One region of the Pectobacterium atrosepticum genome, then DNA from elsewhere that is predicted to be linked to it. Evidence: predicted binding sites of a transcription regulator. Region 1 holds the regulator's gene; each other region holds the start of a gene.
The links. The regulator CRP, encoded in region 1, controls carbon source genes, mostly activating them, when cyclic AMP is high. The targets are predictions, from matches to a motif close to ATGTGANNNNNNTCACAT.
Positions count from the first base shown of each region.

Region 2: a site for CRP is predicted at 945-962, ahead of GZ59_RS10635 (6-phosphofructokinase). Genes of this name have one in related genera too.
Region 3: a site for CRP is predicted at 865-882, ahead of rhaS (HTH-type transcriptional activator RhaS). Genes of this name have one in related genera too.
Region 4: a site for CRP is predicted at 1,266-1,283, ahead of GZ59_RS02375 (NupC/NupG family nucleoside CNT transporter). Genes of this name have one in related genera too.

Region 1 is NZ_CP009125.1:4,433,768-4,435,975, reverse strand. Features, by position in the region: gene argD (bifunctional acetylornithine/succinyldiaminopimelate transaminase) at 1-425, shown strand, start outside; gene crp (cAMP-activated global transcriptional regulator CRP) at 553-1,185, opposite strand; gene GZ59_RS19770 (OsmC family protein) at 1,560-1,967, shown strand; gene GZ59_RS19765 (phosphoribulokinase) at 2,071-2,208, opposite strand, start outside.
Region 2 is NZ_CP009125.1:2,414,268-2,416,475, reverse strand. Features, by position in the region: gene GZ59_RS10640 (D-amino acid dehydrogenase) at 1-688, opposite strand, end outside; gene GZ59_RS10635 (6-phosphofructokinase) at 1,101-2,081, shown strand; gene GZ59_RS10630 (PTS sugar transporter subunit IIB) at 2,092-2,208, shown strand, end outside.
Region 3 is NZ_CP009125.1:497,232-499,439, forward strand. Features, by position in the region: gene rhaB (rhamnulokinase) at 1-690, opposite strand, end outside; gene rhaS (HTH-type transcriptional activator RhaS) at 1,007-1,846, shown strand; gene GZ59_RS02230 (helix-turn-helix domain-containing protein) at 1,871-2,208, shown strand, end outside.
Region 4 is NZ_CP009125.1:528,006-530,213, reverse strand. Features, by position in the region: gene GZ59_RS02375 (NupC/NupG family nucleoside CNT transporter) at 1-1,103, opposite strand, end outside; gene GZ59_RS02370 (TatD family hydrolase) at 1,398-2,195, opposite strand.

The DNA.
Region 1 (2,208 bases):
CGACGGAAGAGATCGCATCGGTCATGACGGTTGGGGTACACGGCACCACCTATGGCGGCAACCCGCTGGCCTGTGCAGTGGCGGAAGCTGCGCTGGATATCATCAATACGCCGGAAGTGCTATCGGGCGTAGCGGATCGTCACGATCGCTTTGTCAGTGAGCTTGATAAAATCAACCAGCAGTATGGCGTATTTGATCAAGTCCGCGGTATGGGGCTTTTGCTGGGGGCTGAGCTGAAACCGCAATGGCATGGTCGCGCGGGTGAGTTCTTGGCTGCTGCAGCGGCTCAGGGGCTTATGGTGTTGATGGCTGGGCCGAACGTGATCCGCTTTGTGCCGTCTTTGATCATTGATGAAGATGATATTGCGCAGGGGATGGAGAAATTCGCTAAAGCTGTCGCTCAAGTGGTTAACACGGCGAACTGAGTTCACGTTATTTTGTGATAAACCGTTATTTGATAAACCATTTTTTTGTGATAAGCATTGTGCGATAAAAAAAAGCGTGAGGCCGAGGCTTCACGCTTTTTTATTGGTAGGGTATCGCGACAGGGGTTTAGCGAGTGCCGTAAACGACAATCGTTTTACCGTGCGCAGAGATCAGGTTCTGGTCTTCTAACATTTTCAGAATGCGGCCCACGGTTTCACGCGAGCAGCCAACGATTTGCCCAATTTCCTGACGGGTAATTTTAATTTGCATGCCATCTGGATGCGTCATGGCATCAGGTTGTTTTGCCAGGTTGAGTAATGTTTGGGCGATACGGCCAGTTACATCAAGGAAGGCGAGGTTGCCGACTTTTTCTGAGGTAATCTGAAGTCTGTTTGCCATTTGTGCAGACAGACGCATGAGGATATCTGGGTTAACTTGAATGAGCTGGCGGAATTTTTTATAAGAAATTTCAGCCACTTCACAGGCGGTTTTTGCCCGAACCCAAGCACTGCGTTCCTGACCTTCTTCAAACAGGCCGAGCTCACCAATAAAATCGCCCTGATTGAGGTAGGAAAGAATCATTTCCTTGCCTTCTTCATCTTTGATTAGCACTGCGACAGAGCCTTTCACGATGTAGTAAAGCGTTTCTGCTTTTTCACCTTGGTGAATCAGCGTGCTCTTCGATGGATACTTGTGGATATGACAATGGGAAAGGAACCATTCGAGAGTCGGGTCTGTCTGCGGTTTGCCGAGAACCATTCGCTATCATCCTCTGTTGTAATTCACTGCGCAAATTACAGGGGTCAGAGTTCCCTGTACGGCGTGTTTAACTGCTAAAAAAATAAAATTCAGTCTAGGCAGAATGACGTCAGGGAATATACTGGAACCACTGTACCCTTGGTTTTTCGGTTGCTGCTTTGCCGCACCGTAAACGTGGCTGGGTATTTCTGGCTACGTCATCATCTTCTTCGTTTCTGGGTTTGTCCAGAAAAGGTCTATTCTATTTTCGTTTTAACACAGCTTTAAGGATGTGTCTTGTGTTGTCTCGCTTCAGCATGACAAAGCTCTGATTAACGCTGGTTTTTGTACAGTAACGGTATAAATTTTCAAAAAAATTTTAGTGGAGAGACATCATGCAGGCTCGGGTAAAATGGGTTGAAGGCTTAACGTTTTTGGGCGAATCCGCATCAGGACATCAGGTATTGATGGACGGTAATTCTGGCGATAAAGCGCCCAGTCCGATGGAAATGGTGTTGATGTCCGTAGGGGGATGCAGCGCGATTGATGTGGTGTCGATTCTGCAAAAGGGCCGTAACGATGTGGCGGATTGTGAGGTGAAATTAACCTCAGAGCGTCGGTCTGAAGCGCCGCGCTTATTTACCCATATCAATCTGCATTTTATCGTGACGGGGAAAGGGCTGACCGATAAAGCTGTCGAGCGGGCTGTCGAGCTGTCAGCGGAAAAATACTGCTCTGTGGCATTGATGCTGGGCAAAGCCGTTGAAGTGACGCACAGTCACGAAATTAGAATACTGCCGTAATTCCTTTCTCTGAGCATTAATGCTGGTCGCTTAAGCCCGTGTATCTCGATGCTTAAACGATTGGCATTATCCTCTTGGCACGTCTTGCCGTGCTCAGTGTCGGTTATTCGATCGTTTTCCCTTCTATCAACCGCTGCACCAGCGGTGCCATGATTAATTCCATTGCCAGCCCCATTTTCCCGCCGGGAACGACTAACGTATTGATGTGAGAAATAAACGAGCCCTGCAACATGGCGAGCAG
Region 2 (2,208 bases), 2.0 Mb from region 1:
GTTGGCGGGTGAACAGTTGGCAATCGCCCGTCTCATCGTGTGGTAAACGCAGCCCGCCAGTCAGTGTCCCGACTACATTCGCCAACGCGGGTTCAATCGAGGCCAGCTCATGGCGAGCCAACAATTGATACGGTACGCCAGCCTCTTCCAGCACGGCGATATCCCGTGTCGCATTGTCATATTGCTGTTCGGTGCGGAACAGTTGCAGCGTTCCACCTTGTCGACCTTCGTACTGGATACCCGTATCTCGCCGCAGCTGTTGCAAGCAGTCACGGCTGTATTCAGCCAGACGCACCATCCGCGCTTTATTGGTTTTATAGTGGCGCGCATCGCAGTTAAGCAGCATTTGCCACATCCAACAAAGCTGTGCAGTCGTGAAGTCAGGCCGAATGGCCAACGGCGCATGGCGCTGGAACATCCATTTTATCGCTTTCAGCGGTATTCCCGGTGCAGCCCAAGGCGCGGCATAGCCGGGGGAAATCTGTCCGGCATTCCCGGCGCTGGTTTCCAACGCAGGCTCCGGTTGTCTGTCGATAACGGTGACATCATGCCCTGCCTGCGCAAGATACCAGGCGGTACTGACGCCAACTACACCACTTCCCAGAATCACAACCCGCATGCTACCGCTCTCCCTTTCTTTCCGTAAAAGACCGTCTAATCTGCTGGAAAAATGCTTATTTAATGGAATAAAACACTAGTTAAAAGGTAAAACTGAAGACTACTCTAGCATTTGGGAGGGAATTGTCACTCGTCTCAGCGATAACATTTATCTATCGTCGTCTTTTATATCTTCGATTCATCATTGAGATCGTAACGAAATAACTGTGAAACTATTCACAAAATACGTATTCGTTTTTTAGCAGAAAAGGTCAGGGGAAATAAAAAAGATGAAGATGTTAAATCCTAAATTAATTAACAAGTTAGTCAGGTTGCTTATTTTTAAATTGTGATAATCATCACAACAATAAAGTCAATAACATCACTGTCAAGACATACCCTTCCATAGTTAAATACAAATTTGAGACATTCATCAAAAAAACGCCTTATCAGTTTAATAACATTGTGTTCACAAGATGGTTATTCATATTGTAGAGGCGATGATGAAAATTGGACTAGTTATTAGCGGCGGCGACGTTAGCGGAATAAATAACTTCATCTTTCAGGTGAATAGAATGACTGCCTCTGACATCGTCATTTTCGATGGTGGAATTAATGGCCTTATCGATAACTGCTGCAAAGTTCTCACCCGCCGCGATCTGGTGGATTATTCACTCTCATCAATGCCCTTGGTTACATCAGGGAGAAAAACCGGGAAATGTAGAAAAACAGACTACGAGAAAATCGTCAAAAATATCCAAAAACAAAAGCTCGACTCGCTCATTATGGCCGGTGGAGATGGCTCGTTCCAATTTCTAAAAAAATTAAGTTGCTATGGTATTCATTGCTACGGTGTAGGAATGACGATTGATAATGACATCTCAGGAAATAGTTACACTATTGGTTTTTCTACCGCCTGCGAACAGGTAATGAGTGAGGTGGAAAAATTGCGCAATACGGGCCGTGGATTGCAAGGTCGGGTATTCATGATTGAATTACTCGGTGGTTATTGCGGCGAGTTAACATTACAGGCGGCATTAAAGAGCAATGCAGACATCGCACTCATTCCGGAGTCACCGTGGGATATTGATGCGTTATCACAATGTGTTCTGGATAAAATCGCAGAACAAAACAGCGTGATCATTTTATGTTCTGAAGGCTACACCCATGAATATACTCCCGGCTTTCAGGGCGCTATCGACACTATTATCAAGAAACTCGAACATAAGATTGGAATCCGTATCCGAAAAACAATTTTAGGATATGGCTTACGAAATGGCGCGCCCACTGGGGAAGAAATTATTCAGGGCACCCTGTTAGCAGAAGAAGTGGTTCGGTGTATTAATGCCGGACTGACTAATAAGATCATCATTATCAATAATAACAACAAAGCGATTCCTATCGACTTGGAGGACTCCGAACGACGTTTGGTTGATATCGAAAGTCATTTTTATAAGCTCGCGAAATCTCATCATCTTATATGAGGTAATTATTATGTTGAAAGTACTTTGCGTTTGCGGTTGTGGATTAGGTTCCAGTTTCGCTATTGAAATGAGCGCGAAATCCGTACTAAAAAAATTGGGTATTGATGCAGAAATCAATCACACCACG
Region 3 (2,208 bases), 1.1 Mb from region 1:
GACGGGAATCTGGCGACCACTCGGCGCTGTCCAGTTTCCGACGGCGTGCCCCGGCTGCACCGGATCGCTCAACCAGCGGCGCGGGACGCCCAGATAGTCCAGCAGTTCGCCGTCCCAGGTTTTCTTTTCCAGATTAAGCAGTTGGGTCGTGCTGGCGTTGGTATATTCACAGACCAGACTCCCCGTGAGGCGATAGTGAAAATAGTCGGGGATCATCAGCAGATGTTCCACTTTATCCAAATCGTCAGGAGGAGCGTCGCACAGCGCTTTGAGCTGATACAGCGTATTAAACGGCAGGAACTGAATCCCAGTATGCTGATAGATAGCTTCACAACCCAGTTCGGCAGTAACGGCGGCCATTACGCCGTCAGTGCGGTGATCGCGATAGGAATACGGCAGACCGACACGTTGCCCGCTTTTATCGAGTAACACATAGTCCACGCCCCAGCTGTCGACCCCAATGCTATCGGGAGCGATACCCATGGCATCAATTTGCTGCAATCCGGTGAGGATGTCGCGTTCCAGCGCGACGAGATCCCACTGGTGATGGTTGTCCTGAAAAACCAGTGTATTGCTGAAACGGTGAATTTCTTTCAGCGTCAGATGCTGCGTTGCGGTGTGGAAGGTTGCGAGCATGACCCGACCACTGGATGCCCCTAAATCCACCGCCACGATATTCTTCACCGCCATAGCCGCACTCCTTTTGTTGGATGTGTTGCAGTGTAAAGAGCGGTAACAGAAGCCACCTTCCGATGAGTGCCACCTAAAACAGGTGGTTGGCAAAATGACAAAGCTGACCGTGAAAGGGCTCACAGTCTGGGAAATTATTCAGAAAATAACCCTGTAAAAAACAGGGAAAAGGCGGTGTGATCCTTGCCACAGTTCAATCAATTTGGCGGTGCGATCTTAAAAAAAGAGCAGCCAGACGGCGCGAGGGTGACGGTATTTTAAGGTCGGTTTTGTTGCTTCTGACTACTCTTTTTCAAAGGCTGAATGGAGAACCGAAATGACGTTACTTCGTGGTGATGATTTTTTTACTTCGCGTGCCGTGACGGTCGCGGTAGAGCCTCGTACCCCACAGACGGCCTTTCCTGAGCACTATCATGATTTTTGGGAAATAGTACTGGTGGAGCAGGGCGCAGGCGTCCATGTGTTTAACGATCAACCCTATGCGCTGTGCAGCGGGTCGGTGTTCTTTGTTCGCGATAACGATCGGCATCTGTTTGAAGATGTTGAAGGGCTGTGCCTGACCAACATGCTGTACCGCTCGCCGCGTGGCTTCCGCTTCCTGTCTGATATCGCGGCATTTTTGCCGTATGGACCGAACGGCGAGTGGCAAGGGCAGTGGCAGGTGAATGCGGCGGGGATGCAACAGCTGAAACAGTCGCTGAACAGCCTGGCAGGGCTGGCGCAGAGCGATGCGCCGGAGGCGATTGCCGCGAGCGAAAGCCTATTTCTGCAAATTCTGGTGCAACTGCGTCAACACTGTTTCCAGACGGAGGGTAACGGCTCGGAGCGCCAAGGGGTACAGGCGCTGCTGGGGTGGCTACAAAATAACTACAGCGAAGAAGTTAACTGGGGCGGTTTGGCTGACCAGTTCTCGCTGCCGCTGCGTACGCTACACCGCCAGTTAAAACAACATACGGGTATGACACCACAACGGTATCTGAATCGGTTAAGATTACTGGAGGCTCGTCGGCGGTTGCAGCAGAGTGATGATTCCATCACCACTATTGCTCACGCCTGTGGATTTAGCGACAGCAATCACTTCTCGACGCAATTCCGCAAGGCATTCTCGCAGGCACCTAAGTCACTACGCCATCAGGCGTTTTCTCGTGAAGAGTAGGTAACAGCAACTGCGGGTGAGGGAATGGCGACAGCAATTCGGGGTTTGAAATTACAGACTGAAGACTATTTCCTGACTGACAAGAATGCTGTGATGGTTGCCGAACGCCATCCGCAGCCGGTATTTCCTCTGCATCATCATGATTTCGACGAATTGGTGATCGTCTGGCGGGGCAATGGTCTGCACCTCTGGAACGATGTGCCTTACCGTATTACCCGCGGCGATATGTTTTATGTCTCCGCGCACGATCGCCACAGCTATGAATCCGTCCACGAGCTTGAACTGGACAACATTCTCTATATTCGCAATCGCCTGACGTTATCCGCAGACTGGCAAACCTTACTGCCGGGCGGAGAGCTTCC
Region 4 (2,208 bases), 1.1 Mb from region 1:
AACGAAATCACAGCTTTGGTATGATCAGACAGAACCTGCAAACCAGCGGCCCGCACCACGTCATCTGCTTTCAGATATTCACTGAAATTCATGTACGCGACGAACTCGTTGACGATCAGTTTTTGCCCAATGAACGAACCCGCAACAGTCGCTTCACTCCAGGGAATACCGATCAGGAACGCAACGGGTGCAAAGCACCAACCCAGAATCATTTCCAGCGACAGTTGCGGATAGTCAAACCAGCCGCCAATGCCGCCCAGAATGCCGTTCAACACAGCGATCAAGGCGATAAATGCCAGCAGCATCGCACCCACATTCAGGGCCAGTTGCATACCAGAAGCTGCACCGCTTGCCGCCGCATCGATAACGTTAGCCGGACGCTCGTCTTCATCAACAAACCCAACCATTTCATCATGGTCGTGCGTTTTTTCTGTTTCTGGCACCATCAGTTTGGCAAACAGTAACCCGCCCGGTGCAGCCATGAAGGAGGCAGCGATCAGGTATTCCAACGGCACGCCCATCTGGGCATAGCCCGCCATCACGGCACCGGCAATCGATGCCAGACCGCCACACATCACCGCAAACAGCTCTGATTGCGTCATGTTGGCAATATACGGACGAACCACCAGCGGTGCTTCAGTTTGGCCGACAAAGATATTGGCCGTCGCAGAGAGCGATTCAGTACGGGACGTTCCCAACAGTTTTTGCAATCCACCACCAAGTACCTTGATGACCAATTGCATAACGCCTATGTAATACAGTACAGCGATAAGGGAAGAGAAAAAGACGATAATCGGCAATACGCGGAGCGCGAAAACAAACCCGCCACCGCCAAATACCTCAAACATTTTGTCGGAGACCAAACCGCCAAACATGAACGAAACGCCTTGATTTCCGTAGGAGATAACGTTTGCTACACCACCCGTCAAACCCTCCAGAATCTTGCGCCCTACTGGTACATACAGCACCAGCGCGCCGATACCGATCTGAAGAATGAAAGCACCGGCTACGGTGCGCAATCTGATAGCTTTACGGTTATTGGACAACATAACCGCGCACAGTATCAAAACAATCATGCCGATGAGACTCATAACGAGTTGCATGTGCAGTTCCCTATAACGCGTGAAAAAAGTGAGTGCATAATAAAAAATCATTTCGCCAGAACGGTAAGCACAAGCTGGCGAGCTGATTATAAAGAGTGGCCCGTGAAGGTCGCTAATTTATGTCACAAATACATACAACATCGAACAGTCCAAAACACCAAAAAGTGATCTTCGTCACAATTACATGGTTGGTATATGAAATCGAAATGGCTGTTCTGTCTGTTGTGGCACAGAAATAAGAGAAAAGCAGAAGCAGAGCGATTGGGGAATGATAGTGGCGTACGGGTAGCGGCGTTACTCTGGAGTCCGTCGCCCAAATAGCCTGAGCGAATTCTGCAAGAGCGCCTCTGCAATCTCTTCAGGCGGCTCCGTTCGCAGCGCACACAGCGTTTCAAACGCACACGAAATACGTTCAGGCCGGTTTGGCTGGCCCTGATAGCCACTCATCGGCATATCGGGCGCGTCAGTTTCCAGCAGCAGCCGATCTAACGGCAGCAGCGCGATCGCCTGACGCGTTTTATTCGCTCTGTCATAAGTAATTGTCCCTCCTACGCCGATGTAATAACCCAGCCGGATAAAGGCTTGCGCCTGTGCCAGACTGCCCGCAAATCCGTGAACCACACCTGTACACGGCACCTCAATACGTCGAAGTAATTGCGCCAGCCTGTCGTGGCTGCGTCGCGAGTGCAGGATCACTGGGAGATCGTATTTTTTCGCCAGCCGAAGCTGAGCCTCAAGAAAGGTAAGCTGTCGCTCGAACTGCGGCTCCGGCATATAGAGATCCAATCCAATCTCACCAACCGCCACCAGTCTGGCAGGCAATTGACGCAGTTCCTCTTCCAGACGAAGCAGATCGTTCTCTTGATGTTCGGCGATATAAAGCGGGTGAAGGCCAAGTGCGGCGTAAAGCGGAGAGTAGGTGCGAGAGAGCATCAATACGCGTTCAAAATGCTGGGAAGCTACGGCAGGAATAATGATGCGTTCAACCCCAGCGTCTTGCGCCAGACGCAAGCTTTCCGGTGCATCATCATAGAATAGGGGAAAGTCGAAATGACAGTGGGTATCGATAAAACGGTGTTGTTCAGAAGGCACGTCGCTTTTCTCC